3 regions of the Microbacterium phycohabitans genome follow, and region 1 is predicted to be linked to each of the others. Evidence: predicted binding sites of a transcription regulator. Region 1 holds the regulator's gene; each other region holds the start of a gene.
What was found. The regulator HrcA, encoded in region 1, represses chaperone genes, less so after heat shock. The targets are predictions, from matches to a motif close to TTNGCACTCGNNNNNNNCGAGTGCNAA.

Region 1 (9,443 bases):
ACGAGCGAATGACGCACGACGTCGTCGCTGGTCAGTCGCGAGAAGTGGATGTCGTCGATGTCGCTGAGAACGCGGGTGACCAGGCGCAGACCCGACGCGCCCTGCGGCAGGTCGACCTGGGTGATGTCACCGGTCACGACCATGCGCGTGCCGAACCCGAGGCGCGTGAGGAACATCTTCATCTGCTCGGGCGTGGTGTTCTGCGCCTCGTCGAGCACGACGAACGAATCGTTGAGCGTGCGACCGCGCATGTACGCCAGAGGTGCGACCTCGATCGTCCCCGTCGCCATGAGCTTGGGGACGATGTCGGGGTCCATCATCTCGTTGAGCGCGTCGTAGAGCGGGCGCAGGTAGGGGTCGATCTTGTCGGTGAGGGTGCCCGGCAGGAACCCGAGCCGCTCCCCCGCCTCGACGGCGGGACGGGTCAGGATGATGCGGTTGACCTCTTTGCGCTGCAGCGCCTGCACGGCCTTCGCCATCGCGAGGTACGTCTTGCCGGTACCGGCCGGACCGATCCCGAACACGATGGTGTTCTCGTCGATCGCGTCGACGTACTCCTTCTGCCCGGCCGTCTTGGGGCGGATCACCTTGCCGCGCGACGACAGGATCGCCTCGCCCATGACCTCGGACGGGCGCGGCCCGCCGTCGCTTCTCAGCATGCGGTTCGAGCTCGACACGTCGGAGGGGTCGAGGCCCTGGCCCGAGCGGGTCATCGCGAGCAGTTCGTCGACGAGGCCGCGTGCGGCGCGCACCGCCCCGGCCGCACCGGAGAGCGTGATCTCGTTGCCGCGCACGTGGACGTCGACGTCGGGGTGCTCCTTCTCGACGACGCGCAGGAGGCGATCCTGCGGGCCGAGCAGTTGCACCATGGCCACACCGTCGACGGCGATCTGCTCGACGACGGTCTCTTCGGGGGAATCAGCCACCCAGGCTCTTTTCGTTCAGGCCGCCCGCGAGGACGTGGGCGTGCACATGGAAGACGGTCTGACCGGCACCGGCGCCGGTGTTGAAGATCAGTCGGAAGTCGCCGTCGGCGTGCTCGGCGGCGAGGCGGTCGGCGAGGCCGACGACCTCGGCGAGCAGCGCCGGGTCGCCGGCGGCGAGCTCGACGACGTCGTGGTACTGCGCCGTCTTGGGGATGACGAGCAGGTGGACCGGCGCCTGGGGCGCGATGTCGCGGATCGCGAAGACGTTCTCGGTCTCGGCCACGATCTCGGCGGGGATCTCGCCCTGCAGGATGCGCGTGAAGATCGACGGTTCGCTCATGGCATCCAGTCTAGTGAGGGCCTCCGACACGCAGGTCGAGTGGGCGGAGCCGCTGAAACGTCGGCGAGCGGGTCGGGGCGGAGATCTCGTGCCCCGAACGCCGGAGCGCACCCCGAACCGGTGACGCGGACCCGCTCACCACCGCCCGTGCGCCGCCGACAGCACCGAGACCGCCGCAGCCCCCGCGGTGGAGGTGCGCAGCACGGTGTCGCCGAGGCGCACGAGCCGCGCGCCGGCGTCCTCGAGCGCCGAGAGCTCCTCGGGGGCGATGCCGCCCTCCGGGCCGACGACGAGCACGACGTCACGTCCGTCCGAGGCCTCCGCGGCCACCTCGGTGAGCCGAGCGGATGCCGAGGGCTCCAGCACCAGGACGAGCGCCGTGCGGGCGAGAGCGACGAGGTCGGCCGTTCGCGCCAGCCTCTGCACCTCGGGGATCCATGCGCGATGCGCCTGCTTGGCGGCCTCGCGCACGATGGTGCGCCAGCGCGCGAGCCCCTTGTCCTCCTTGGCATCCCACCGCGACACGCTCCGCGCCGCCTGCCACGGGACGATCGCGTCGACACCGAGCTCGGTGGCCGCCTGCACCGCGAGCTCGTCGCGGTCGCCTTTCGCGAGCGCCTGCACGAGCACGAAGCGCGGGGACGGCTCGGAGACCTCGTCGCGCGAGGCGACGCGGACCTCGACCTGCTTGGGACCGACGGCGATCACGACGCCCGAGAGCCAGACGCCGCGACCGTCGCCGAGGGTCACCGTCTCGTCGACGCGCACACGCCGGACGCTGGCGGCGTGGTGCGCCTCCGTTCCCGTCAGGGTCACGGCATCCCCGGGACGTGCGGACGCGGCGCCGTCGGTGACGAAGTGCAGCGCCACGATCAGTGCCGGAAGCGGTCGCGGAACTTGCTGAACATGCCCTGCTGGTGCTCGGCCAGGCGGGGCTTGGGGGCCTTCGTTCGCTTGGCGAACTCCTCGATGAGGGCGCGGTCGCGATGATCGAGACGCGTGGGGGTCACCACGTGCACGCCGACCTTGAGGTCGCCGCGCTGGGAGCCCCGCAGGGGCGTGATCCCGCGACCCTTGATCGTCAGCACGTCGCCGGACTGCACGCCGGGGCGCACCTCGAGGTCGACGGATCCGTCGAGGGATTCGATCGTCGTCGTGGCGCCGAGGATGGCGTCGGGCATCGACACCTCGAGGGTCGCGACGAGGTCGTCGCCCTCGCGGCTGAAGGCGTCGTGCGCCTCCACCGTGATCTCGAGGTACAGGTCGCCGTTGGGGCCGCCGGCCGGACCGACCTCGCCCGAGCCGGGGAGCTGCAGGCGCAGGCCCGACTCGACGCCCGCGGGGATGTCGACCGACACCGTGCGGCGTGCGCGCACGCGTCCCTGACCCTGGCAGGTGCCGCAGGGGTAGGGGATGGTCGTGCCGTGACCGTGGCACACGGTGCAGGGCTGGCTGGTGACGACGTTGCCAAGCAGGCTCCGCACGGTGCGCTGCACGTGACCGGAGCCGTGGCAGATGTCGCACGTGACCTCGCTCGTTCCGGGCTGGGTGCAGGCCCCCTGACACGTCTCGCAGAGCACCGCCGTGTCGACCTCGAGGTCGCGGTGCGTGCCGAAGACCACGTCGCCGAGGTGCAGCGTGACGCGCACGAGGGCGTCCTGGCCGCGCTCCCGACGCGAGCGCGGACGCGGACCACGACCTCCGCCGCCGCCCTGCGCGCCGCCGAAGAACGTTTCGAAGATGTCGCTGAAGCCGCCGAAGCCCGCCGCTCCCCCGCCGCCGAACGGGCTCTGATCGCCGCCCATGTCGTAGCGGCGACGCTGCTCGGGGTCGCTGAGAACGTCGTAGGCGTGGGTCACCAGCTTGAAGCGCTCCGAGGCGTCCTCCCCCGGGTTGACGTCGGGGTGCAACTGGCGCGCCAGACGCCGGTAGGCCTTCTTGATGTCTTCCGGGCTGGCGTCGCGTTCGACGCCCAGGACCTCGTAGTGGTCAGCCACAATCGCCTTCCTGCCCGCTGTCGCGGGGTCGTTCTCGTGGGGAGTGCTCGCAGCGATCGACGTCAGCGCGAACTGTCGTCGTCTTCGAGCATCCGGGTCAGATAGTGCGCGACGGCGCGGACCGCCGCGAGGTTGGAGGAGTAGTCCATGCGCGTGGGCCCGAGCAGGCCCACGCGGGCGCCACCGGTCGAGCCGTCGTACCGGCTCGCGAGCACCGAGGCCTCGACGAGGCCGAACGGTTCGTTCTCGCGTCCGATACTCGCCGACAGGCCCTTCTCGTCGGCGACCATCTCGCTCATCAGCCGCAGCAGGGTCACCTGCTCCTCGATCGCCTCGAGGAGCGGGTAGATGCTGCCGCGGAAGTCCTGCTCCCGCTTGGCGAGCGTCGCCGCACCGGCCATGACGAGGCGGTCTTGGCGGAACTCCTCGAGCTCTTCGCCGACCACGCGCAGCACGGCGTCGGCGATCGCGTCGAGGGCGACGCCGGGCCGCGGGCCGTCGGAGAGGGCTTCTGCCACGCGCTGTGCGCTCTCGGCGACGCTGCGCCCCACGAGCACCGCTCCCACGCGCGCCCGCAGGAGCGCGATGTCGCTCTCACCGGGCTCGACGGGCACGAGCGCGATGCGCTGCGAGACCCGCCCGGTGTCGGTGACCAGGATGACGAGCACCCGGGGTCCGCCGAGGGCGACGAGCTCCACGTGCGTGACGTTGGCGCGGGAGAACGAGGGGTACTGCACGATCGCGACCTGGCCGGTCAGCTGCGTGAGCGCCCGCACCGTTCGAGCGAGGAGGTCGTCGAGATCCCCGGCCTCGTCGAGGAACGACGTGATGGCGGAGCGCTGCGCGGTCGACAGCGGCCTCAGCTCGGCGAGGTGGTCGACGAAGACGCGGTAGCCCTTGTCGGTGGGCACGCGCCCCGACGAGGTGTGCGGCGCGACGATGAGGTCTTCGTCTTCGAGCAGCGCCATGTCGTTGCGGATCGTGGCGGCCGAGACTCCGAAGGCGTGGCGGTCGACGATGGCTTTGCTGCCGACCGGCTCACGCGTGTCGACGTAGTCCTGGACGATCGCGCGCAGGACCTGGAGGCCGCGTTCCGACACCATGCGCTGCTCCTCCCGTCTGGCACTCGACTCGACTGAGTGCCAATTCTACGACGATCGCCCGGCCCCTGCGTCGAGCGGCTCGCGGGGCGTGCCTCGCGCGTCCCGTCCACCCCGGCGATAAACGCCGATCCTGTCGAGACACGCTGCGTCGCGCAGTGTTTCGTCCGGATCGGCGTTCATCGAGGGATGCGGCACGCGCCGGGACGCCGATGATCACCGGGATGTCGGGATGCGCGGAGCGCCGGCACGCGCGAGGGGCCGACACAGGCGTGCGCCGTCTCGCGCGAGAGCACACCGATTCGACGGGTGGATCGACTCCGCGCGGGTCAGGCCGTGAGCGCGCGCACCACGGCATCCGCCAGCAGGCGTCCGCGGCGTGTCAGCACGATGCGCCCGCGCACGGCATCCGCGCCCTCAATGAGGCCGTCGGCGATGAGGGATGCCACGGCCTTGCGGCCCTCGCCGAGGATCTCCGACACCGCGAGCCCCTCGCGGATGCGACTGCGCAGGAGCACCGACTCGAGCCGGCGCGCGGTCTCGTCGGGACGCTCGCGTGCGGCGGCGGGCGACTCCTCGGCCGCGAGGCGCTGTGCATAAGCGGCCGGGTGTTTGACGTTCCACCACCGCAGCCCGGCGACATGGCTGTGGGCGCCGGGACCGAAGCCCCACCAGTCGGTGCCGCGCCAGTAGGCGAGGTTGTGCCGGGAACGGTGGTCGACCCCGCGCGACCAGTTCGAGACCTCGTACCAGTCGTAGCCGGCGGCCGCGAGCAGATCGTCGGCGAGCTCGTACATGTCGGCCTGCAGGTCGTCATCCGGCATGGCGACCACCCCCGAGCGGATCTGACGAGCCAGCTTCGTGCCGTCTTCGACGATCAGCGCATAGGCCGAGACATGGTCGGGCTCCAGAGCCGTGGCCGCCTCGAGGGAGGCGCGCCAGTCGTCGAGCGACTCCCCCGGTGCGCCGTAGATCAGGTCGACCGAGACGTCGAGACCGGCGCGGCGCGCGGCCGAGACGGCGGTGGAGACGTTGGCCGGGTCGTGCGTGCGATCGAGGGCGGCGAGCACGTGCGGCCGGGCCGACTGCATGCCGATCGACAGGCGCGTCACGCCCGCCGCGGCAAGGGTGCCCGCGACGGCGTCGTCGACCGTGTCGGGGTTGGCCTCGACCGTGACCTCCGCGCCCTCGGCGATGCCGAACTCCTCGCGCACGGCATCCAGCATCCGCGCCAGATCGCCGGGCGGGAGCAATGTGGGCGTGCCGCCGCCGAAGAACACCGTGGATGCCGCGCGCCGACCGCCCGCGGCATCCATCACCGTGCCCGCGAGGCGGACCTCGGCGGCGAGCGTGTCGGCGAAGTCGTCTTGGCGGGCTCCGCGCAGCTCGCTCGCGGTGTACGTGTTGAAGTCGCAGTAGCCGCAGCGCACGCGGCAGAACGGCACGTGCAGGTACACGCCGAAGTCGGCGTCGGCGTCGACAACCAGGTCGCCGGGGAGCCGACCGTCGACGGGCGCGGGGTCGCCGAGCGGGAGGGGCCCGCCCATCAGGACGTGTACAGCGGCGAGATCGCGCGCAGGTACCGCGCGAACAGCGCCTTGCGCCGACGCCGGACGCGGCTCGTGAAGAGGCGGTACGACGGCGCGGTCGGCCGGTCGAAGGCCCGCACGACGAACCAGACCTCGTCGTTCTCGCGCCATTCGAGGGCGAAGAGCTCTTCGCCGCTCACGATCGAATGCCCGACCGTCCCGAGGATGAAGCCGACCCGGCGGGGCTCCTCGAAGACCGAGATGACGCGCAGTTCGGCGTCGGCGCGGTGGCCGTCGACCTTGCCGTGCAGACGCACGCCGGTGCCGGGGCTGACGAACGGGGTGCCGTCGGCGGCGAAGCGCTGTTCGGCCTCCAGCCGGCTCGGCGCCACCGGCGCTCCCTCGGCGTCGAAGCCGACGCCGGCGTACCCCCCTCGGGATGCCGGGCGCACATCGGTGATGCTCAGTTCCTCCCCGCGCAGCGGGGCCCAGGAGAGCAGCAGCTCACCGGCCGCGACGAAGCGCTCCTCGCCGCTGCCGATGCGCCACGCGTCTTCCGCGGGCACGGAGTGCTCCGGCGGGTACTGCATGAGGTCGGGCGCCTGGGTGGCGCCGACCGCCGCGTAGTCGACCGTGTCGTCGGTGAAGTTCTGCCGTCGCATGATCTCCCTCTCGATTCGGTCGTTACTTCTTCGCCTCGACGTCTCCCGACAGGGCGGCGATGAACGCCTCCTGGGGAACCTCGACGCGGCCCACCATCTTCATGCGCTTCTTGCCCTCTTTCTGCTTCTCGAGGAGCTTGCGCTTGCGGGTGATGTCACCGCCGTAGCACTTGGCCAGAACGTCCTTGCGGATCGCGCGGATCGTCTCGCGGGCGATGATGCGGGCGCCGATGGCGGCCTGGATGGGCACCTCGAACTGCTGACGAGGGATGAGCTTGCGCAGGCGCTCGGCCATGAGCGTGCCGTAGGCGTAGGCCTTCTCGCGGTGCACGATCGAGCTGAACGCGTCGACCTTGTCGCCCTGCAGCAGGATGTCGACCTTGACGAGGTCGGCCGTCTGCTGGCCGGCGGGCTCGTAATCGAGGCTCGCGTACCCCTGCGTGCGCGACTTGAGGTGATCGAAGAAGTCGAACACGATCTCGCCGAGGGGCATGTGGTAGCGCAGCTCGACGCGGTCTTCGCTGAGGTACTCCATGCCGAGGAGCGTGCCGCGGCGCGTCTGGCAGAGCTCCATGACGGTGCCGACGTAGTCCTTCGGCAGCAGGATGCCGACCTTGACGATCGGCTCCGACACGGAGGCGACGCGACCGTCGGGGTACTCGCTGGGGTTGGTGACCGAGACCGTCTCACCGGTGTCGGTCGTGACCTCGTAGGTCACCGACGGAGCCGTGGTGATGAGGTCGAGGCCGAACTCGCGCGAGAGGCGCTCGGTGATGATCTCGAGGTGCAGCAGCCCGAGGAAGCCGCAGCGGAAGCCGAACCCCAGCGCGACCGAGGTCTCGGGCTCGTACTGCAGCGAGGCGTCGGAGAGCTTCAACTTGTCGAGCGCTTCGCGCAGCTCGGCGTAGTCGCTGCCGTCGATCGGGTAGATGCCCGAGAAGACCATCGGCTTCGGGTCGGTGTAGCCGGGCAGCGCCTCGGTGGCGGGCTTGCGGTGGGTGGTGATCGTGTCGCCGACCTTCGACTGGCGCACGTCCTTCACCCCGGTGATGAGGTAGCCGACCTCGCCCACGCCGAGGCCCTGGGTGGGCACCGGCTCAGGGCTCGAGACGCCGATCTCGAGAGCCTCGTGGGTCGCGCCGGTCGACATCATCTGCAGCCGCTCGCGCGGCTGGAGGGACCCGTCGATCATGCGGACGTAGGTGACGACGCCGCGGTAGGCGTCGTAGACGGAGTCGAAGATCATCGCGCGGGCCGGGGCGTCGGCCTTGCCGACCGGGGCGGGGATCTTCTTGACGATGAGGTCGAGCAGGTCTTCGACGCCCATGCCGGTCTTGCCGCTGACGCGCAGCACGTCGGCGGGGTCGCCGCCGATCAGGCCGGCGAGCTCGGCGGCGTACTTGTCGGGGTCGGCGGCGGGCAGGTCGATCTTGTTCAGCACGGGGATGATCGTCAGATCGTTCTCGAGTGCGAGGTAGAGGTTCGCCAGGGTCTGGGCCTCGATGCCCTGCGCAGCATCGACGAGGAGGATCGCGCCCTCGCACGCGGCGAGCGAACGGCTGACCTCGTACGTGAAGTCGACGTGACCGGGCGTGTCGATCATGTTGAGGGCGAACGTGCCGTCGGCGGTGGACCACGGCATCCGCACGGCCTGCGACTTGATCGTGATGCCGCGCTCGCGCTCGATGTCCATGCGGTCGAGGTACTGCGCGCGCATGTCGCGGTCGGCGACGACGCCGGTGATCTGCAGCATGCGGTCGGCCAACGTCGACTTGCCGTGGTCGATGTGGGCGATGATGCAGAAGTTGCGGATCTGCGCCGGCGGGGTGGCGGACGGCTCGAGGGGCTTCAGGGCGCGCGGTGACATGTTCCGTCGATTCTACGGTGGCGCGCCGACATCCCCGTCCGCGGATGTCCAGGATGCCGGCATCCGGCACCCCGATCGCGTCGCGGGACGCGCGAGATCACGCGATCCGGACGAGGGCGCACGTTGTCGGCGGGGTCGGATGGTGTCGGCGTCGCGGCCCGGACCTCACGGTGCGCCTCGCTCGTAGCATGGATGCCATGGCGGTCCAGGTCGTGTTCGTGCACGGCATCCGCACGTCGGCGACCATGTGGCGCGCGCAGGTCGCGTACCTCGAGCAGCGGGGCACGCCCGCGATCGCGGTCGACCTGCCCGGGCACGGCACGCGCCGGGGCGAGGAGTTCACGCTCGACGGCGCCTTCGCCACGATCGACGCAGCCGTGCGCGAAGCCGCGACCCGGGGACCCGTGCTGCTGGTGGGCCATTCGATGGGCGGACTGCTCTCGATCGAGTACGTGGGTCGGGAGGAGCCGCCGCCGGTCGCCGCGTTCGTCGCGGCATCGTGCACCTCGATCCCCCGCGGCGTGGGGCTTGCGGCGTATCGCTTCCTCGCACGGCGGTTCGACAGCCTCCCCGATCGCGGCCTGGGGCTGACCAACCGCGTGCTGGATCGCACTCTGCCGCCCGAGACCCGGCCCGACTTCGGCGCCGGCGGCTACGCGTTCGACGCGCAGGACATCGCTCTCGCGTCGCTGTCGGTGCTCGATCTGCTCGCGGCGTTGCGGCGCATCGACGTGCCGCTCTGGTTCGTGAACGGACAGTGGGATCAGCTGCGCGTGAACGAGAAGCTGTTCACGTCGATCGCGAAGCACGCCGAGCTCATCGTGGTTCCGCGCACGACGCACCTCGTGACGGCGATGCGGCCGCGCGTGTTGAACGCGCTGCTGGAAGTGGCGCTCACCACGATCGAGGCCTCCACCTGATAGACTCGGTCCTTGGCTTGCGTGTGGGGTTTTTCCCGACCTCCACGACCGCCGGTGCAGCGCCCCTCTACCGCTTGACCGGCACTTCCAACACTCACTCAA
Region 2 (9,443 bases), on a different contig from region 1:
ACCTTCCGCGTCTCGCTGCCTCTGGCCGACCGCCGCGATGCGGCCGAGCACGCCCTCATCGAGACGCAGCCGCTGGAGCGCCTTCCCGACGATTACCGGCCCGATCCCGACGCCTGACGGCCGGACGCGCGGGGCATTTTCGTGCGGGCGGAGTCCGATCACCACGCTCGAGTATTCTCCGTCGACGTTTCTCCCGGTCAGCGCCAGATCCACCCGAGCAGATCACGCAAGGCCGCGCGTCCTCGTTCATCGTGGGTGCGCAAGATCGCACATCCGAGTTCTTCGCTCGATTGCCCACGTCGGATAGTTGTCAAGGCCATCTCGAGACCTTTCTCAACTCATTCTCGAGCGGCTTTCATCTGCTCCGAACCCGCTGGCACGCTATGCGGGAGTCTTGCAACCCGTCAGCGCCAGGTCCAGCTGAGCAGATCACGCAACGCCTTGATCCCCGGTTCGCCGAGCTCCGGGTGGCCTGCGGCCACAGCACGTGCTTCTCTATCGGCCCATGGCATGAGGTCGGCGGCGTCCGCCCCAGGTCGGATCGCATCGAGTTCCGCGATGATCTCTTCTACTCGAGCGCGTAGTGCGGGGTCAGACACCGCGTCAGGATGCTTACCGGGAATCGACGACGAGGGCCGCCACACGTACGCCACGACGGCGTCATCGAGAATTGTCATGCTCTCACCTTTCGAAGATGGTCCGAGTGCCACCGGTGCGCGGGTCGATGGCCACAATGCGGGTCACGTCCGGATTGGCCTGGAGCGCTCCGAATTCGCGAGTCTCCCAAATATTGCCAGGCCGCATTTGGGCGCCGAGCACCACATGCACCTCTCCGCTGGCGGCATCCGCGTATCGTCGAGAGATCTCCCCCCACGCCGCCTCGGCGCCCTCATCGCCCCACTTGGGCATGGCGATGCGATTCTCAGTGAGATACATCTCGAGAGTGGTGGCGTCATGCTGTTTCGCAAGGCCGGCAGCGATACCGCTGCTTCCGTACGTCCCCGTGCCTGCCTCGGTCGCGATGTCCGTTCGCCCCGACCAGAACACGTGCGCGTCCTGGGGAATGTCGAAGACGACGTCTGACGGTGTGACAGGTCCCACGGGCGGCTCCGGTGTCGGTGTATCCAGGACGGATTGCACGTCGACGACGCCGTCCTCGTCGCCCCATCGGGGACGAGGAGCACGCGGCGTCGAACCGTGCGACGTGGCGGCGGACCGCTTCACGAGGGTGCCGTCGAACATCGACCCGGCGCGAGACATCAGCGCCTTCAGCTCGCCCAGCAGGTCGCCGAGCTTGCCGCACGAGCGCAGCAGTCCGGTGAGCTTGGAGCTGATCTTCGCGGTCCAGCTCGCGACGCGGGAGGAGACCTGCGCGACGATCCACGGGGTGGCGATGCCGACGGTGACCACGGCCTGCGTCGCCCACGAGATCGCGGAGCCGACCAGCTGCGACAGGATGTCGCGCACGAGGTCGTGCACGACCTGCACGATGGTCGAGGCGATCTGCAGGCCCGTGGCCATGGCACCCGCCCACTGCCCCGACGCGCGGATGTGCGCGGCCGCGTCCACCTGGAACCGGCGGTACGCCTCGATCGCCTCACCGGCCATGTCGTCGAGGTCGGTGACCACCCGGTCCAGAAAATCAGCGGACGCGTCGAGCTGACTCTGGACGTTCGTCCAGGTCTGCGCGAACCCGGCGACGGCGCCGGCATCGCCGGTGAGGTCGTTGAACCACCCCTTGATCGGCTCGAAGTGGTCGATCAACCACCCCAGGCCCGCCGCGATCAGCGAGCCCAACGGATCGATCACCGCAGCGACGGTATCCGCCACGGTGCTGAAGGCGGCGAGGCCGCCCTCGACCCAGTTGCCCGACTCGATCGCCACCACCAACTGCGCACCGGAATCCAGCAGACCCGCCCCGCTGAACGGGGTCGCGGTGTCGACGGGACCGGCGATGAGGGCTTTGCTCACAGGCCCGCCTCCAGCGACCGCACCCACTCGAGCACCTTCTGCTCGTACGCCTCCAGATCAGCCCCCACACCGACGATCTCGGTTGCCGAGCGACGCACCATCTCTCCCGCCGCGCCGATCAACGACCCCGCGGCATCCGCGGCCATCGTCGCCGGCGGCACCAGGAACGCGCACAACACCCCGAACGCCTCCGCGTGCAGCCCGCCCGCCGAGCCCGCGTCACGGGCGACGGAGATATCGGATGCCACGGCCCCCAACCGCGACGCGTGCGAGCCGATCAGCCCGACATCGACGGCGATACGCTCCGCCACGGCGTCAGACCCGGAAGCCCATCGGCTGGGACGGCGGCGACTGCCGCTCGATCTCGCCCGCCAACCGCTCCACGATCGCCGAGTCCGCACCGAACGCGGCACGCGAGATCTCCAGTGCCTGCTCCCCCGCCAGCCGCTGCGCATCCCCCGCCGTCTCGACGATGAGCCGCTCCAACGCGTCGGGGCGCAACTCGTACGCCGCGTCGGCGAGACGGATACCGACCAACCGGCCCGTGGCATCCACCGTCACCGACACCTCGCGACGCGGCGCCGTCGCCGTCGCCCGCACGGCATCGATGTCGACCTGCACCTGCTGTGCCTGCTCCGCCCGCAGCTGCGCCTCGGCGACCTGCTGCTCGATCCGCGCGATCGCCGCCTCCGCCTCACGAGAAGAGAACAGATCACTCATTCCACCGAGCGTAGTCGGAGGCTGCACGCGGCGGAGGCCGGATAAGAGAACTCTCATTCGAGTCCGGCCCGTGAACGAAGAACGCCCCCTCCCGGAGGAGGGGGCGTTCTCAGGCGTCAGCGTGGATCAGAAGTCCATGCCACCGGTCGGGTCGCCCGCGGGAGCGGCGGCCTTCTCGGGCTTGTCGGCGACGACAACCTCGGTCGTCAGGAACAGACCGGCGATGGATGCCGCGTTCTGCAGCGCAGAGCGGGTCACCTTGGCGGGGTCGATGATGCCCTGTGCGAACAGGTCACCGTACTCGCCGGTGGCGGCGTTCAGGCCGTGACCGACGGGCAGCTCCGCGACCTTGTTGGCCACGACACCAGGCTCGAGACCGGCGTTGAGCGCGATCTGCTTGAGCGGGGCCTCGATGGCGACGCGCACGATGTTGGCACCCGTGGCCTCGTCACCGGTGAGGTTGAGGTCACCGAGGGCGTTCTTGCCGGCCTGGATGAGCGCGACGCCACCACCGGCGACGACACCCTCTTCCACAGCTGCCTTGGCGTTGCGCACGGCGTCTTCGATGCGGTGCTTGCGCTCCTTGAGCTCGACCTCGGTCGCGGCTCCGGCCTTGATGACGGCGACGCCACCGGCGAGCTTCGCGAGGCGCTCCTGGAGCTTCTCGCGGTCGTAGTCGCTGTCGGTGTTCTCGATCTCGCGGCGGATCTGGGTCACACGACCCTCGATCAGCTCCGACTCACCGGCACCCTCGACGATCGTGGTCTCGTCCTTGGTGATGATGACCTTGCGCGCACGGCCGAGCAGGTCGACGGTCGCGTTCTCGAGCTTGAGGCCCACCTCTTCGGTGATGACCTGGCCGCCGGTGAGGATCGCGATGTCCTGCAGCTGCGCCTTGCGACGGTCGCCGAAGCCGGGAGCCTTGACGGCGACCGACTTGAAGATGCCGCGGATCTTGTTGAGCACGAGAGTTGCGAGAGCTTCGCCCTCGACGTCCTCGGCGATGATGAGGAGCTCCTTGCCCTCCTGGATCACCTTGTCGACGATCGGCAGAAGGTCCTTGATGTTGGAGATCTTCTGGTTCGCGATCAGGATGTACGGGTCTTCGAAGACCGCTTCCTGACGCTCGGGGTCGGTGACGAAGTAGGGGTTGATGTACCCCTTGTCGAAGCGCATGCCCTCGGTGAGCTCGAGCTCGGTGCCGAAGGTGTTGCTCTCCTCGACGGTGACGACGCCTTCCTTGCCCACCTTGTCGATGGCCTCGGCGATGAGCTCGCCGATCGCGGGGTCGGCGGCGGAGATCGACGCGGTCGCGGCGATCTGCTCCTTGGACTCGACCTCCTTGGCGGAAGCGAGGAGCTCGTCGGTGACGGCCTTGACGGCCTTCTCGATGCCCTTCTTCAGGCTGATGGGGTCGGCGCCGGCGGCGACGTTGCGCAGGCCCTCGCGAACGAGCGCCTGGGCGAGAACGGTGGCCGTGGTGGTGCCGTCACCCGCGACGTCGTCGGTCTTCTTGGCGACCTCCTTGACCAGCTCGGCGCCGATCTTCTCGTACGGGTCGTCGAGCTCGATCTCCTTGGCGATCGAGACACCGTCGTTCGTGATCGTGGGGGCGCCCCACTTCTTCTCGAGCACGACGTTGCGACCGCGGGGGCCCAGGGTCACCTTGACGGCGTCGGCCAGCGTGTTGAGGCCGCGCTCGAGACCGCGGCGGGCCTCTTCGTCGAAAGCGATGATCTTTGCCATAAGTGTGTCGTCCCTCCCGGACGGGTGACTTCCAGATTTTGGCACTCGACGAAAGCGAGTGCTAACTCATTCTGGCACTCGCCCCTGGGGAGTGCAAGCCGCGGCACTGTCGCGAGACGACGAACGCCGTGGCATCCCCGAGAGGGATGCCACGGCGTTGAAGCCAGCGGATCAGGCCAGGCGCACGGACTCCGCCTGCGGGCCCTTCTGACCGGTGCCGACGGTGAATTCGACCGCCTGACCTTCCTCGAGGACGCGGAAACCCGACATCTCGATGCTCGAGTAGTGGACGAACACGTCCTGCCCATCGGACACGGTGATGAACCCGTAGCCCTTCTCGGCGTTGAACCATTTGACGGTGCCCTGCGTCATGCGAATCTCCTGTTGCTGGATGACTCGGTCATCGTAAGCACGCCGGACGCCGCCGAACCGGCCCCTCCGGCCATTGTTGACGCGCGTGCCCCCAACTTGTTACGCCGCGGAAACACGCGGCGTACCCGGGGTCACGGGGCCGTGGCGGAAGGGGTCGCGCCGGAGGCGCGGTCGAGTCCGATCACCACGACGAGGCGCTTGACGGCGCTCTCGTCGTCGGGGGTGTTCGGGTCGTCGGTGGGCTGCAGGAAATCGCTCTGCGCGACCTCGGCACCGCCGATGGTCTGCGCGAGGCCCTGCGCCGCCGCCGCGTCGGCGTCGCGGAGGTAGTAGACGGTGGTCTGCGCGAAGTCGGTGGTGTCGGAGTCGCCCGTCTCGACCGTGTCGCCGGACCAGCCGGCCGCCACGATCTGATCGCGCACCGATGCAGCGAGGCCGTCCTGGCCGGTGCCGTTGAGCACCACGACGGAGTACGAGGTGTCGACGACGGCGGGCGTGGTCGGTTCGGCCGAGACCGTCGGAGCGGGCACGTCGTCGGCTCCGAAGCTGATGCGGCCCGACGCCACGAGGGAGCCGAAGATGCCCACGATGATGAGCACGAGCGTGGCTATGGCCGCCCAGAGGAAGACGATCCATCCGCGCAGGCGCGGTCTCTCGGCCCGGTGCGCTCCGACGCGGCCGGTGGAGTCCGGCAGGTCGTCGAAGCGATCCCGAGGGAAGGTCGATCTGGCCATTGGACGATGCTATCGGTCGACGCCGGGGCGCCCCGTCAGCGGGCGGCCGTCCGGCCCAGCCGCGCGCGCTGCTGGGCGGCCCCGTCGTCGCGTCGCCGCCGCAGACGGCGCACGAGCATGGGATCGTGCGCGAGGGCCTCAGGAGTGTCGATCAATCGTCCGAGCAGTTGGTAGTAGCGGGCAGGCGTAAGACCGAACTCGGCCCGGATCGCCTCCTCCTTCGCACCCGCGTGGCGCCGCCATTCACCCTCGAAGGCGAGGAAGGCGAGATCGCGGTCCGAAAGAGGCACGCGGCCACGCTACTGCGCTGCCGCCGTCCGCCCCGGATGCCACGCCACCCACGCGCCGAGCGGATCCACCTCGGCCAGCACCTCGCCGTCGAGGGCGAGGGCGAAACCGCCTCGCTCCCGACGCGGCACGCTCGTCCACCCGTCGTGGAGCGCGGGGGCATCCAGTGTCACCCAGCGGCCCGCGGCCCGGGCGGCGTCGATGATCGCGCCGCGTCGCGCGCGCGGCACGTGCGCCAGCACCCCCGGCGTCGTGACCACGAGCGTGGCGCCCGTCGGCGCGTCGGCGGCGAGCGCGGGCAGGGCCTCGGCACCGTCGCCCGACACGAGTCGCGGCGGGTCCGCGGCGGCGATGTCGAGAGCGGAGGCGATGCGCTCGCGGCGCCCCTCCTCCCCCGGCCACACCAGACCCTCGAGCCACCCCCTGTCGTCCTCGTCGCGGGCGTCTAGGGGGTGGAGGTCGATTCCCGCGCGCCAGACGATCTCGGGCATCCGCAGCGCGGGGTCACCGGTGAGGTCGCTGTGCAGTTCGACGGCGGAGGGACCGTCCGCGGGATCGAGGGCGACGAGCTCGTCTCCCCGGTGGTACCGGTACGAATACCGGTCGGGGTACAGGCACAGCCCGGCGCTCGCGCCGACCTCGAGCAGCGCGATCGGTCCCTCGATGCGAGCGAGTGCCGGCAGCAGCGCCGCGCACCGCAACGGCTCGTTCGTCTGCACGCTGCGCGCCGCGCACTGCGCGGCGACCTGTTCGGCGTTGGCGACCACCCATCGCGCCCACGCGTCGACGTCGCTCATCGGCGCCCCCAGCACGCGCATCACGGCGAAGACCAGCGGGGGTTGACGACGGGTGTCGGGGATCGGTGCGAGGGCCGCCGCGACCGCGGGATCGTCCACCACCCGACGCGCCCACGCTTCGTAGACCGCGGATCTGCCGGGCGCCTCGTCGCGGGCGAACCGCCCGTAGCGTTCGACGACGGCATGCACGGCATCCTGATCCACCGTCGAATCATCGCAGCACGACCTGACCGGCGCCCGGCACGAGACAATGGAGGCAGACGAAGGAGAGAACACATGACCTACGCCGTCGACAAGTCCGACGACCAGTGGCGCGCCGAACTCAGCCCCGAGCAGTACGCCGTCCTGCGCCAGGCGGGCACCGAACGCGCCTGGACCGGTGAGCTGCTCGACGAGAGCCGCGCCGGCCTGTACACCTGCGCCGCGTGCGGCAACGAGCTGTTCCGCAGCGGCACGAAGTTCGACTCGCACTGCGGGTGGCCGAGCTTCTACGAGTCGGTGCGGCCGGAGGCGGTCGAGCTTCTCGACGACAACAGCCACGGCATGCAGCGCACCGAGGTGCGATGCGCGAACTGCGGCTCGCACCTGGGCCACGTCTTCCCCGACGGCTTCGGCACCCCCACGGGCGACCGCTACTGCATGAACTCGCTGTCGCTGAACTTCACCCCCGCCGACTCCCCCGCCGACGAGGCATGAGCGCCCTCGAGGCGATGCGCGACCGCCGGTCGTGGTCGAAGGTCACCGACCTCGCCCCCACCGGCCCCGAGCTCGAGGCCTTCGTCGCCGCGGCCGGTCGCGTCGCCGACCACAAGAGCCTCAAGCCGTGGCGACTCATCGAGATCCGCGGCGCCGATCGCGATCTCCTCGCGCGCGCGCTGAACAAGGCGGACGGCAAGAAGGGGTACTCCTCCAAGCCGCGTCGCGCGCCGCTCATCATCGCGGTGGTGGCCGATCTCGGCTCGAAGAAGATCCCCGCGTGGGAGCAGGAGGCCGTGGCATCCGGTGTCGCCCACATGCTGAGCCTCGTGCTCGACGAGGCCGGATTCGGGGTGTTCTGGCGCACCGACGACAACACCCGCCACAGGGTGCTCGCCAAGGCGCACGGGCTGGCGAAGCACGAGGTGCTGCTGGGCTGGCTCTACGTCGGCGGCAAGCCGAAGATGTCGCGGCCCGTGCGACGCAAGACGGTGGATGCCGCGAAGCACCTCTCCCGCATGCCGGGAGGCAAGAAGAAGCGCAAGGTCGACGAAGCGCGCCTCTGACGCGCACGATCGAACGGCCCCGACGCCGCCGGCTCCGGTCGGCGGCGTCGTCGCGTTCTCGGCGGGTGATCTCGCCGCCCCACGGCCGGGGCGGGCGAAACCGACCGGCCGCGGCCGGGCAGGGCCGAACGGCGGGCCCATGGCATCCGTCCCGTACGGGACTCAGCGACTCCGGCGCCTCCACGGGACGGCGGCCACGGCGACCCCGGCGATCGCGACCGCTGCGGCGAGCAGCGCCACCGCCGTCGCGGGGGCGGCGGGAGCGGGCCACAGCGCGTCGAGCAGCACCGAGGTGGTGAGCAGGCCGACCACCGACCCGAGCCCCAGCAGCAGCACGCCCGTGCGGCGCACGACCACCGCCGACAGGAAGATGTAGATCACGCCCACCGCTCCGCCGATGTAGAGCCACGGTTCCGTCGGCACGACGCGGGGAGCGCCCACGACACCGACGTGCACCGACGCCGCCACGAGCAGCACCACGGTGCCGCCGATGAAGTTCACCAGCGTCGCGGTCAGCGGGCTCTCCACGCGCACGCGCAGTCGCCCGTTCGTCCCCTGCTGCCAGGCGGCGCCCGCGCCGGCGATCGCCGGTACGACGAGCATCCAGAGGGGGACGCCGCCGAGCGCGTCCCCCGACAGGCACACCACGACCCCGGCGATGGCCAGCAGCGCGCCGACGACGCGTCGGACCGTCACCGGCACGACACCCGCCGGCCCGAACCCGACACGATCCAGCACCAACCCGCCGGTGGTCTGCCCGGCGACGAAGCCGACCGTGAACAGGGCGACCCCGATCGTCGCCACCGTGAGCCCCTGGCTCGCGACGGTGAACGCTCCGGCGAGACCGCCGAGCAGCATCCACGCGGGGATCGTGCGCGACCGGATGCCGGATACGAGGCGTCCGAACCCGCTGCGCCCCTGCGGCAGCACGGCCGAGAGCACGATGAGGATGAGCAATCCCGAACCGAAGGAGATCGCGGCGGCGACGAACCCGTCGCCGATCTCGGCTCCGAGGGTGCCGTTGATACGGGCCTGGAGAGCCGTGAGGGCGCCGATGAGCACCGCTCCGGCGCCGGCGATGCCGACGGTTCCGCGCTCCGACACCGCTCTCCCCTCGCTCCCCCGCTCGGGGGCCACCCTCGATCGTACGGCGAGGCGCCGGGAGGGCCGGTGCGCCACCAGGGTCGGTCCGCTCTCGGATCGTTGTCGACGAGAGGCCCCGGCATGCGTCAGGCTTTCCCTCGTGACACAGCTCCAGCGCACCTCCCACGACGTCTCCGCGATCCTCGCCGATCTCACCGCCGACAACGTCGACCGCGAATTCCTGGCGAACGCCGAGGTGCACCTCCCTCGTCTGCACGACCTGTTCACCCAGCTCTACGGCGAGCGGGTCGACGGCTTCGAGCGTCTGGCATCCGTGGTCGATCTGGCACGGCGCTCCTGGGCGGCGCGCCCCGCCGACCTCAAGGCCCTGGACCGCGCGCGCGAGAGCGACCCCGAGTGGTTCGAGAGCGAGCGCATGGTCGGGGGCGTCTGCTACGTCGACCGCTATG
Region 3 (9,443 bases), on a different contig from region 1:
CGACACCGGCATCACCGACAACGTCACGATCGGCCCGGTGACGGTCACCCTCACCTCGATCATCAGCATGGGCATCAGCGTCGTGATGCTCGCTCTCGTGGCGTACTTCCTGACCCGCACCCGTATCGGCAAGGCCACCCGCGCCGTCAGCGACAACGCCTCGCTCGCCGCGGCGTCGGGAATCAACGTCGACCGCGTGATCCGGATCGTCTGGGTGCTCGCGGGCGCCCTCACGGGTCTGTCCGGCGTGCTGTACGGCCTCTACCGCGGCGTCACGTGGGACATGGGCTTCGCCATCCTGCTGCTGCTGTTCGCGGCGGTCACCCTCGGCGGTCTCGGCAGCGCGTTCGGCGCCCTCGTCGGATCGCTCATCATCGGCATCATCACGGAGTTGTCGACCATCGTCATCCCACCCGACCTGCGGTACGCGGTGGCCCTGATCGTGCTCATCGGCGTGCTGCTCTTCCGGCCGCAGGGTGTGCTCGGTCGTAAAGAGCGGATCGGTTGAGGTAGAACGACATGGACTGGCTTTCGATCTTCAACAACGCCGCGGGCGAGCTCATCAGCCCGACCACCGCGGCCTACGCCCTCGCCGCCATCGGCCTGAGCGTGCACTTCGGCTACGCGGGGCTGCTCAACTTCGGTCAGGCGGGCTTCATGGCCGTCGGCGCCTACGCCTTCGCCATCGCGACCCTGTCGTTCGCGGCCCCCGTGTGGCTCGCGATCCTCGTCGCGATCGTCGCGTCGGTGCTCTTCGCCTTCCTCCTCGGCATCCCGACTCTGCGCCTGCGCGCGGACTACCTGGCGATCGTGACCATCGCGGCCGCCGAGATCGTCCGGTACGTGGTCTCCACCGTGGGGCTCACGAGCGTCACCGGCGGCTCGCAGGGTCTGAACGGCTACAACCGTGAGTTCCAGGCGATCAACCCGCTGCCGGCGGGCACGTACGGCATCGGGCCGTGGACGTACTCCGCGAACGACTGGTGGGTGCGCCTGTTCGGCTGGGGCCTCGTCATCATCGCGACGATCCTCGTCTTCATGCTCATGCGCAGCCCCTGGGGCCGTGTCGTGAAGGGCATCCGCGAAGACGAGGACGCCGTGCGCAGCCTCGGCAAGAACGTGTACTCCTACAAGATGCAGGCGCTGGTCCTCGGCGGCGTCATGGGCGGACTCGCGGGCGTGGTGTTCATCCTCCCCCGCGCCGTGCAGCCCGGGAACTACGGCACGGCCCTGACGTTCTTCATCTGGACCGCGCTCCTGCTCGGCGGAGCGGCCACGCTCCTCGGCCCGATCGTGGGCGCGATGCTCTTCTGGGTGCTGCTCTCGCTGTCGAACGGCATCATCGTGGGACTGCGCGACGTCGGCATCCTGGGCTTCATGTCCAGCACGCAGACGGGCCAGGTGCGCTTCATCCTCGTCGGCATCGGACTGATGCTCCTGGTGATCTTCCGACCGCAGGGCATCTTCGGCAACAAGAAGGAGCTGTCGTTCAATGTCTGACACGACCGTCACCCATCCTCTCGTCAAGGGAGAGGTCCGGCCCGGCTGCGAGAAGGTCGACCCGATCGTCGTCGCCGACAGCGTCACCCGCCAGTTCGGCGGTCTGAAGGCGGTCGACGTCGAGCACCTCGAGATCCCCCGCGGGCAGATCACGGCCCTCATCGGCCCGAACGGTGCCGGAAAGACGACGCTGTTCAACCTGCTCACCGGGTTCGACAAGCCCAACACCGGCCGCTGGAGCTTCGAGGGCTCGAACCTCGCGAGCGTCCCCGCGTTCAAGGTGTCGCGCCGCGGAATGGTGCGCACCTTCCAGCTGACGAAGTCGCTCGGCCGTCTCACGGTGCTGCAGAACATGCTGCTCGGCGCCCGCGGGCAGAAGGGCGAGAACCTGTTCCGCGCCCTCATCCCGGGCATCTGGCGCTCCCAGGAGGCCGCCAACACCGAGCGGGCCGACGACCTGCTGCGCCGGTTCAAGCTGGATGCCAAGCGCGAGGACTTCGCCGCGTCGCTGTCGGGCGGCCAGCGCAAGCTGCTCGAGATGGCGCGTGCGCTCATGAGCGACCCGAAGCTCGTCATGCTCGACGAGCCGATGGCCGGTGTGAACCCGGCCCTCACGCAGAGCCTGCTCGGCCACATCCTCGACCTGAAGAAGGAGGGGATGAGCGTGCTCTTCGTCGAGCACGACATGCACATGGTGCGTCACATCTCCGACTGGGTCGTCGTCATGGCCGAGGGCCGAGTGGTGGCCGAGGGCCCGCCCGAGACGGTCATGAGCGATCAGGCCGTCATCGACGCCTACCTCGGCGCGCACCACGACACCGACCTGGGCGACATGACCACGTCGCAGCTCGAGACCATCCAGGCCGAGGCCGCCGCGGAAGCGGAAGCGGAGCTCATCGCCGACGAGAAAGACGGAAAGCTCTGATGACCGACACCACCGCCACGCGCACCGCGGTCCTGCGGACCGACGACCTCGTCGCCGGCTACCTCCCGGGCGTGAACATCCTCAACGGGTGCACGGTCGACGCCTACCAGGGCGACCTGATCGGCATCATCGGTCCGAACGGCGCCGGCAAGTCCACGCTGCTGAAGGCCATCTTCGGTCAGGTCAAGATCCGCGGCGGTGCCGTGCTGCTGAACGGCGAGGACATCACCGCGCTCAAGGCCGACAAACTCGTCGGCAAGGGCGTGGGGATGGTCCCGCAGAACAACAACGTGTTCCCGAGCCTGTCGATCGAGGAGAACCTGCAGATGGGGCTCTTCCAGCGCCCCAAGGTCTTCGCCGAGCGCTTCGAGTTCGTCACGGGCCTGTTCCCCGAGCTCGGCAAACGGCGTCGTCAGCGCGCGGGTTCGCTCTCGGGCGGCGAGCGCCAGATGGTGGCCATGGGCCGCGCCCTCATGATGGACCCCTCGGTGCTGCTGCTCGACGAGCCGTCGGCCGGCCTCTCGCCCGTGCGACAGGACGAGACGTTCCTGCGCGTGGCCGAGATCAACCGCGCCGGCGTGACGATCATCATGGTCGAGCAGAACGCCCGCCGCTGCCTGCAGATCTGCCACCGGGCCTACGTGCTCGACCAGGGCAAGGACGCGTACACGGGCACAGGTCGCGAGCTGCTCACCGACCCCCGCGTCATCGAGCTGTACCTGGGCACCCTCGCCGCCGACGAGGACGCCAAGCGCGACGGCAAGGGGTCCGAGGCCTGATCCGGCGCCGATACATCGCGAGTGCGGCGCTCACCCTGGTGGGCGCCGCACTCGCGGCATGTTCGGCCTCCTCCTCGCCTCCCGCGTCGTCGCTCGAGGTCGCCCTGGTGCAACAGCGCGGAGACATCGCCGTCGGTCGCGTACAGCTGCGCGTGACGAACACCTCGGACACCGCCACCACCCTCACCGCGGCCTCTTTCACCTCCCCCGTCCTCGCCGGTTCGGCGGAGTGGAATGCCGTGAGGCCGACGACCCTCGCCCCGGGCCGCACCGTCGACCTCCCGGTCCTCCTGCCCGCCATCCGCTGCACCGATGACGCTCAGGCTCCCGAGGCGACCTTCACCGCGGGCGGAGTGACCGCGACCGCGCCCCTGGCCGACGAGCTCGACGTTCTGCGGCGCGCGAGCGCCACGGCGTGCGACCGCGACGACCTGGCATCCGTCGTGCAGGTCCGGGCCACGAGTGCCGCAGCCGGACCCGGCGGCTCGATCCTGATGCGCGTGGCCGTCGAGCCCGTGCCGGAGGGCCAGGGCACGGCCGACCTCGTCGCGCTGCGCGGCACGGTGCTCCTGCGCTTCGCCGCCGGGGCGGAGGCTCCCGTGGGGCTGAGCGTGGCCGCGGGCGATGCGCCGTCGGTCGTCGAGATCGCCGTGGTGCCGCAGCGGTGCGACGCGCACGCCATCGCCGAAGACAAGGTGGGGACGCTCTTCGACCTCGTCGCCCGGGTCGACGGGCGCGAGGTCGTGGTGCCCCTCGAGCGGTCGAAGGACGTCGCCGACGCGCTGCTCGCTCTCACCGCCGAGGTCTGCGGCCTCACTCCCACCCGCTGACGGCCCGCAGCGACGCGCGGCCTCGCCTCCGCGGGCTGCGTATCCGCGCCGGTGCGCCCGCGCGGCCTCTGCCGACGTCACGACGAGGCGCCCGGACCCCCGGGCCTCGGACACGCGAAAGGGCCCGGATCCTCGCGGATCCGGGCCCTCGCGTGGGGTCGGGTCACTCGTTGAGCGAACCGAACTCCGTGTTCAGCAGGGTGTACTTGTTGTCGGCACCGTACTGGTAGATGCCGATGTACGCCTCGGTCGGGTCACCGTTCTCGTCGAAGGTGATCGGGCCGGAGACACCGTCGTAGTCGATGTCGGTACCGGCGTTGATCAGCTTCAGGCAGTCGGCGAACGTGGTGCACTTCTCGCCGCCCTCGGAGACCGACTGCAGGTTGTCGCGGATCGCGGTGCCCGAGTCGTCCTTCGCCTGCGCCGCAGCGAGGGCCGCGACGATGACCGCGTCGTAGGACTCCGGAGCGTAGCTGTAGTCGGTCAACGCGGGGTCGACCTCCTTCAGACGCGACTGGAAGTCGGTGTCGGCGGGGTTGCCGGGCAGCGTGCCCTTGGCGCCCTGGAGGGTGCCGGCCGGGAACTCGTACGAGTTCGACAGGTTGCCGTCGACGAAGTAGACCTTCGACGCCGCGTAGCCCTGCGTGCTGACCAGCTGCGGGATGATCGAGGAGGTCTCCTCGAAAGCGATGACCGCGATCGCGTCGGGCTGGGCGGCGAGCAGCTCGTCGACCTGCGACGTGAAGACCGTGTCACCCGGGTTGTAGGGGACCGCGACCGAGACCTCGCCACCGGCGGCCTCGATGGCCGTCGTCGCGTTGTCCTTCAGGCCGATGCCGTACGGGTCGTTGATGTAGATGATGCCCACGTTGGCCGCACCGTCTCCGACCATCAGGTTGCCGAGCACGCGGCCCTGCAGCACGTCGGAGGGCGCCGTACGCCAGTAGTACCCGTCGTCGGCGTAGGTGGTGAAGTCGGGCGAGGTGTTGGCGGGCGAGATCTGCACGACGCCCGCGTTGACCAGCTGGTCGACGAAGGTGAACGAGACACCCGACGAAGCCGCACCGATGACGACGTCGGCGCCGGCGTCGACGAGTTCCGTCGCCGACTGGGTCGCGATGTCGGTCGTGGTGTCGCCCGAGTCGCGCTCGGTCAGCTCGGTCGTGAAGGGGAAGTCGCTGCCCGTGGCCTCGATGTCCTTTATCGCCAGCTTGACACCCGCGACCTCGGGCGGGCCGAGGAAGGCGAGGTTACCCGTGGCCGGGAGGATCGTGCCGACGTGGAACGTGCCGTCGGCCTCGGACACGGCGCCGCCGCCCGACGATGCACTCGGTGCGGCGGCGTCGCTGCCGCCGCCGGAGCATCCGGCGAGGACGAGCGCGCTGGCGCCGACCAGGGCGATGCCGCCGAGGATTTTGGCGCTGCGCGTGCGCGGAAAGACGTTCATAGTGCTCCTTGCTGTGAATGAACGTTGGGCGACCCAATGGGCCACCTGGTGACCTAAACCTAATCGTCGGCGCATTTTCCGCGTGTTGCCGTTCGTTAACGATGTGCGTCGAAGCGATCACGGCCGCATAACGGTTGGGCTCGCGTCTTGACGGCATCCCGAAGAGTGCACGGATCGTCGGACCGGGAACGAAAGAGCGGCCGGTTCCGGCAGCGTCACGGGAATGCGAGAGGGAATTCCGGCGCGACGCTCTCGAGGCACCCGACGACGTCCGTCGAGCGGACGGGTAGTGCGTCGTTCCCCGTCAGACCGGCTCGACCACGTCGTCGAGCACGCGCCGCTGTCGCCGGGCGGCCATCACGGAGTCGACGCTCAGCATCACCAGCGCTACCCAGACGAGGGCGAACCCCACCCACCGCTCGGTCGTCATGGGCTCGTGCAGCACCCACACGCCGATGGCGAACTGGATGATCGGCGCGACGAACTGCAGCAGACCGATCACCGTCAACGGCACCCGTCGGGCGCCCGAGGCGAACAACAGCAGGGGGACGGCGGTGATCGCCCCCGCCAGCAGCAGCAGCACCGTGTGCAACGTCCCCGCCGTCCCGAGCGTGATCCCCGTGAGGTTCGCGACGAAGATCAACTGGATGACGGCGACCGGCAGCAGCCACATCGACTCGAGGGTCAGCCCGCTCACGGCATCCACCGCGGGACCGATCTGCTTCTTGACCAGGCCGTAGAAGCCGAACGAGAACGCCAGCGTCAGCGCGATCCACGGGAAGGCGCCGTACCCCACGACGATCACGACGACCGCCGCGACGGCGACGCCCACCGCGATCCACGGCAGCACCCGCAGCCGCTCGCGCAGCACGACGACGCCGAGCAGCACCGTGACGATCGGATTGATGAAGTACCCGAGGCTGGTCTCGATGACGTGTCCGGTGAGGGCGCCGAAGAGGTAGGTCTGCCAGTTGACGTAGATCAGCACACCGGCCACCGCGGTGAGCACCATCAGCCGCGGCTGCCGCACGATCGCGAGGAACGGCCGCCACGCGCGCAGCACGGTGAGCAGCAGCAGGCAGAACACGAAGGCGAGGACGATGCGCCAGGCGACCACCTCGAAGGGGCCGGTCGGTTTCAGCTGCAGGAAGTAGATGGGCAGCACGCCCCACAGCAGGTAGGCACCCAACGCGTACAGGGCGCCGCGGGTGCTCCCACCGGTCGGAGCGGAGGGAGCGGGGGTCACCGACACAGCCTACGCGCGCCCTCGACGCCGCGACGGTCGCGCACCCGCGCATTCCTGCCATCGCAAGGCGACGTCGACGCCCCCGCCCCCGCCGGAACGAGTCCGGGCCCGACCGCCGACACGCGGGAACGACGAAGGCCCCGGATGCCGAGCACCCGGGGCCTTCGATCCAGTCACGCGATCAGCGGACGACGACCGCCAGGACGTCGCGAGCCGAGAGCACGAGGTACTCCTCGGCGCCGAACTTGACCTCGGTGCCGCCGTACTTGCTGTAGAGCACGCGGTCGCCGACGGCGACGTCGAGGGGGACACGGTTGCCGTTGTCGTCGATGCGGCCGGGGCCGACGGCGACGACTTCGCCCTCCTGCGGCTTCTCCTTGGCGGTGTCGGGGATGACGAGACCACTCGCGGTGGTCTGCTCAGCCTCGACCTGCTTGATGACGATACGGTCCTCGAGCGGCTTGATGGAAACCGACACGGTCTACCTCTTCTTTCTCGTTACAGAAGACTTGTCAGCACTCACGCGGGGAGAGTGCTAATCCGAGTGTAGAGAAGCGCTGGCACTCATGCAACGCGAGTGCCAGCACACTCACCCGCCTAGGCTGAATCGGTGGATACCAGCGAGCTGACCGCCCTGCTCACGCCCGACGGCCTGCGCCTGCTCGACGAGCTCGGCCCGGTCGCATCCACCGACGACGCCGCCCGTGCGGTGTCGCGGCTGCGGGCGGCCGGTCACTCCCCCGACCTCGTTTCGGCGGTCGTCGGTCAGTCGCGGCTCCGCGTCCGCGCGGCCGCGAAGTTCGGCGCGTTCGCCGACCGCATGCTCTTCACCCGCGCCGGCCTCGAGCAGGCCACGCGCCTGTCGATCGCGGCGCGGCACGCGGGGCGGTTCCGTGCCGCGGGCGTGGAGAGCGTGGCCGACCTCGGCTGCGGCATCGGCGGCGACGCGCTCGGGCTGGCGGGGCTCGGCATCCGGGTGCACGCGGTCGACGCCGACGAGGTGACCGCCGCGATCGCGGCCTACAACCTCGCCCCCTTCGGCGAGGCCGCGACGGTGGCGCACGCGCGCGCCGAAGACGCCGACCTGACCGGGATGGATGCCGTGTGGCTCGACCCCGCGCGCCGCACCGCGGGTCACTCCGAGACGCGGCAGGTCGCCTCCGGCGAGTGGTCGCCGTCGCTCGAGTGGGTGTTCGAGCTGCTGCGCCGCACCCCGGGCGGAGTCAAACTCGGGCCCGGCTTCGACCGCTCGCAGATCCCCGACGACGTCGAGGCGCAGTGGATCAGCGCCGACGGCTCGACCATCGAGCTGGTGCTGTGGGCGGGCGCGCTCGCCCGCGACCACGTGAGGCGTGCGGCTCTCGTGGTGCGCGGCGGCGACGCGTGGGAGCTCACCGCGCCGGCGGACAGCCCCGACGCCGAGCAGCGGGAGCTGGGCGCCTTCGTGCACGAGCCCGACGGCGCGGTCATCCGCGCCCGGCTCATCGGCGAGGTGGCGCGCGCGCTCGAGGCGGGGATGCTCTCGCCGCAGATCGCCTACCTCACCTCCGACACTCCCCTCACGAGTCCCTTCGTGCAGTCGTTCCGCGTGCGGGAACAGCTGCCCGCCGACCCCAAGAAGCTCGCGCAGGCCCTGCGGGCGCGCGGGATCGGCACGCTCGAGATCAAGAAGCGCGGCGTGGACGTCGACCCGGCCGTGCTGCGCAAGAAGCTCTCGCTCCGCGGCGACGAGGCCGCGACGCTGCTCCTCACCCGCGTGGGGTCCACGCGCCTGGCTCTGCTGGCCGACCGCGTCTGACCCCGGCGGCAAACGGCACCTCAGCGCACGGCGAGCTGCGAGAAACCCCAGATCAGCCACCCGGCGCTGAACACGACGGCCAACAGCGACAGACACAGCGCCCAGACGGCCACGCGCCGACCGTCGTGCGGGCGTCGCAGCGAGATCGCGGCGAGGATCGTCCCGATCACGCCCAGGGGAAGCAGCCACCCCGTGATGAGCGCCGCGGCGAGCGCGAGGATCGCCACCGCGAGCGCCCACGGCGCCAGCGACCGCGGGGGTGCGGGCGCGGGCGGGACGTACGGGATCAGGTGGTCGCCGAACGCCGCCATCTCGAGCTGCGCGGTCGGAAGGCGTTCCGGGTCGTCATCCGCGATCTCCGGGCGCTCACCCGCAGGCACCATCCACGGACGGCGCGGGTCGATCGGAGCAGCCGCGGGCTCGGGCGTCTCTTTGCGCGCCCGGCGTGTGGGCGGCGTCTGATCGGTCATGGCGCCGGGGTCTCGGCATCCGGGGCCGGGGCGTCGGGGTCTTCGGCGACCTGGATCTCGGTCACGGGCAGGGTCGAGTCGGCGCCGAAGGCGAGGGTCGAGGGGCGCCGGCCCGACGCGATGAGCTCGGCCGCGAGAGCGGCGATCATGGCGCCGTTGTCGGTGCACAGCCGCAGCGGCGGGATGCGCACGGCGACCCCCGCCGCAGCCGCGCGCTCGAGCGCGACGTCGCGCAGGCGCTTGTTCGCGATCACGCCCCCGCCCAGCAGCAGCCGGGGCACGCCGTAGCGCACGCACGCGTCGAGGGCCTTGGTCACGAGCACGTCGACCACGGCTTCGCGGAACGACGCCGCGACATCGGCCACGGGCACCGGCTCACCGGTGGCCTCGTGCTGCTCGACCCAGCGGGCGACGGCGGTCTTGAGCCCCGAGAACGAGAAGTCGTAAC

Region 2: groL (chaperonin GroEL) is a predicted target of HrcA. The motif match lies at 4,476-4,502, and genes of this name have one in related genera.
Region 3: groES (co-chaperone GroES) is a predicted target of HrcA. The motif match lies at 7,285-7,311, and genes of this name have one in related genera.

The regions. Positions count from the first base shown of each region.
Region 1 is NZ_JAWDIT010000003.1:317,124-326,566, forward strand. Features, by position in the region: gene RWH44_RS10090 (PhoH family protein) at 1-869, opposite strand, end outside; gene RWH44_RS10095 (HIT domain-containing protein) at 919-1,266, opposite strand; gene RWH44_RS10100 (16S rRNA (uracil(1498)-N(3))-methyltransferase) at 1,402-2,136, opposite strand; gene dnaJ (molecular chaperone DnaJ) at 2,139-3,263, opposite strand; gene hrcA (heat-inducible transcriptional repressor HrcA) at 3,326-4,366, opposite strand; gene hemW (radical SAM family heme chaperone HemW) at 4,693-5,910, opposite strand; gene RWH44_RS10120 (DUF1990 domain-containing protein) at 5,910-6,554, opposite strand; gene lepA (translation elongation factor 4) at 6,577-8,421, opposite strand; gene RWH44_RS10130 (alpha/beta fold hydrolase) at 8,619-9,341, shown strand.
Region 2 is NZ_JAWDIT010000004.1:252,021-261,463, reverse strand. Features, by position in the region: gene RWH44_RS12570 (sensor histidine kinase) at 1-117, shown strand, start outside; gene RWH44_RS12565 (hypothetical protein) at 405-677, opposite strand; gene RWH44_RS12560 (hypothetical protein) at 682-1,890, opposite strand; gene RWH44_RS12555 (hypothetical protein) at 1,968-2,282, opposite strand; gene RWH44_RS12550 (YbaB/EbfC family nucleoid-associated protein) at 2,287-2,691, opposite strand; gene groL (chaperonin GroEL) at 2,818-4,437, opposite strand; gene RWH44_RS12540 (cold-shock protein) at 4,609-4,809, opposite strand; gene RWH44_RS12535 (LytR C-terminal domain-containing protein) at 4,941-5,543, opposite strand; gene RWH44_RS12530 (DUF3263 domain-containing protein) at 5,579-5,833, opposite strand; gene RWH44_RS12525 (DUF2332 family protein) at 5,843-6,832, opposite strand; gene msrB (peptide-methionine (R)-S-oxide reductase MsrB) at 6,905-7,324, shown strand; gene RWH44_RS12515 (nitroreductase family protein) at 7,321-7,890, shown strand; gene RWH44_RS12510 (DMT family transporter) at 8,053-8,994, opposite strand; gene RWH44_RS12505 (amylosucrase) at 9,215-9,443, shown strand, end outside.
Region 3 is NZ_JAWDIT010000001.1:604,291-613,733, forward strand. Features, by position in the region: gene RWH44_RS02805 (branched-chain amino acid ABC transporter permease) at 1-508, shown strand, start outside; gene RWH44_RS02810 (branched-chain amino acid ABC transporter permease) at 520-1,500, shown strand; gene RWH44_RS02815 (ABC transporter ATP-binding protein) at 1,493-2,425, shown strand; gene RWH44_RS02820 (ABC transporter ATP-binding protein) at 2,425-3,204, shown strand; gene RWH44_RS02825 (hypothetical protein) at 3,312-4,034, shown strand; gene RWH44_RS02830 (ABC transporter substrate-binding protein) at 4,198-5,481, opposite strand; gene rarD (EamA family transporter RarD) at 5,786-6,727, opposite strand; gene groES (co-chaperone GroES) at 6,909-7,205, opposite strand; gene RWH44_RS02845 (THUMP-like domain-containing protein) at 7,338-8,525, shown strand; gene RWH44_RS02850 (hypothetical protein) at 8,546-8,995, opposite strand; gene tsaD (tRNA (adenosine(37)-N6)-threonylcarbamoyltransferase complex transferase subunit TsaD) at 8,992-9,443, opposite strand, start outside.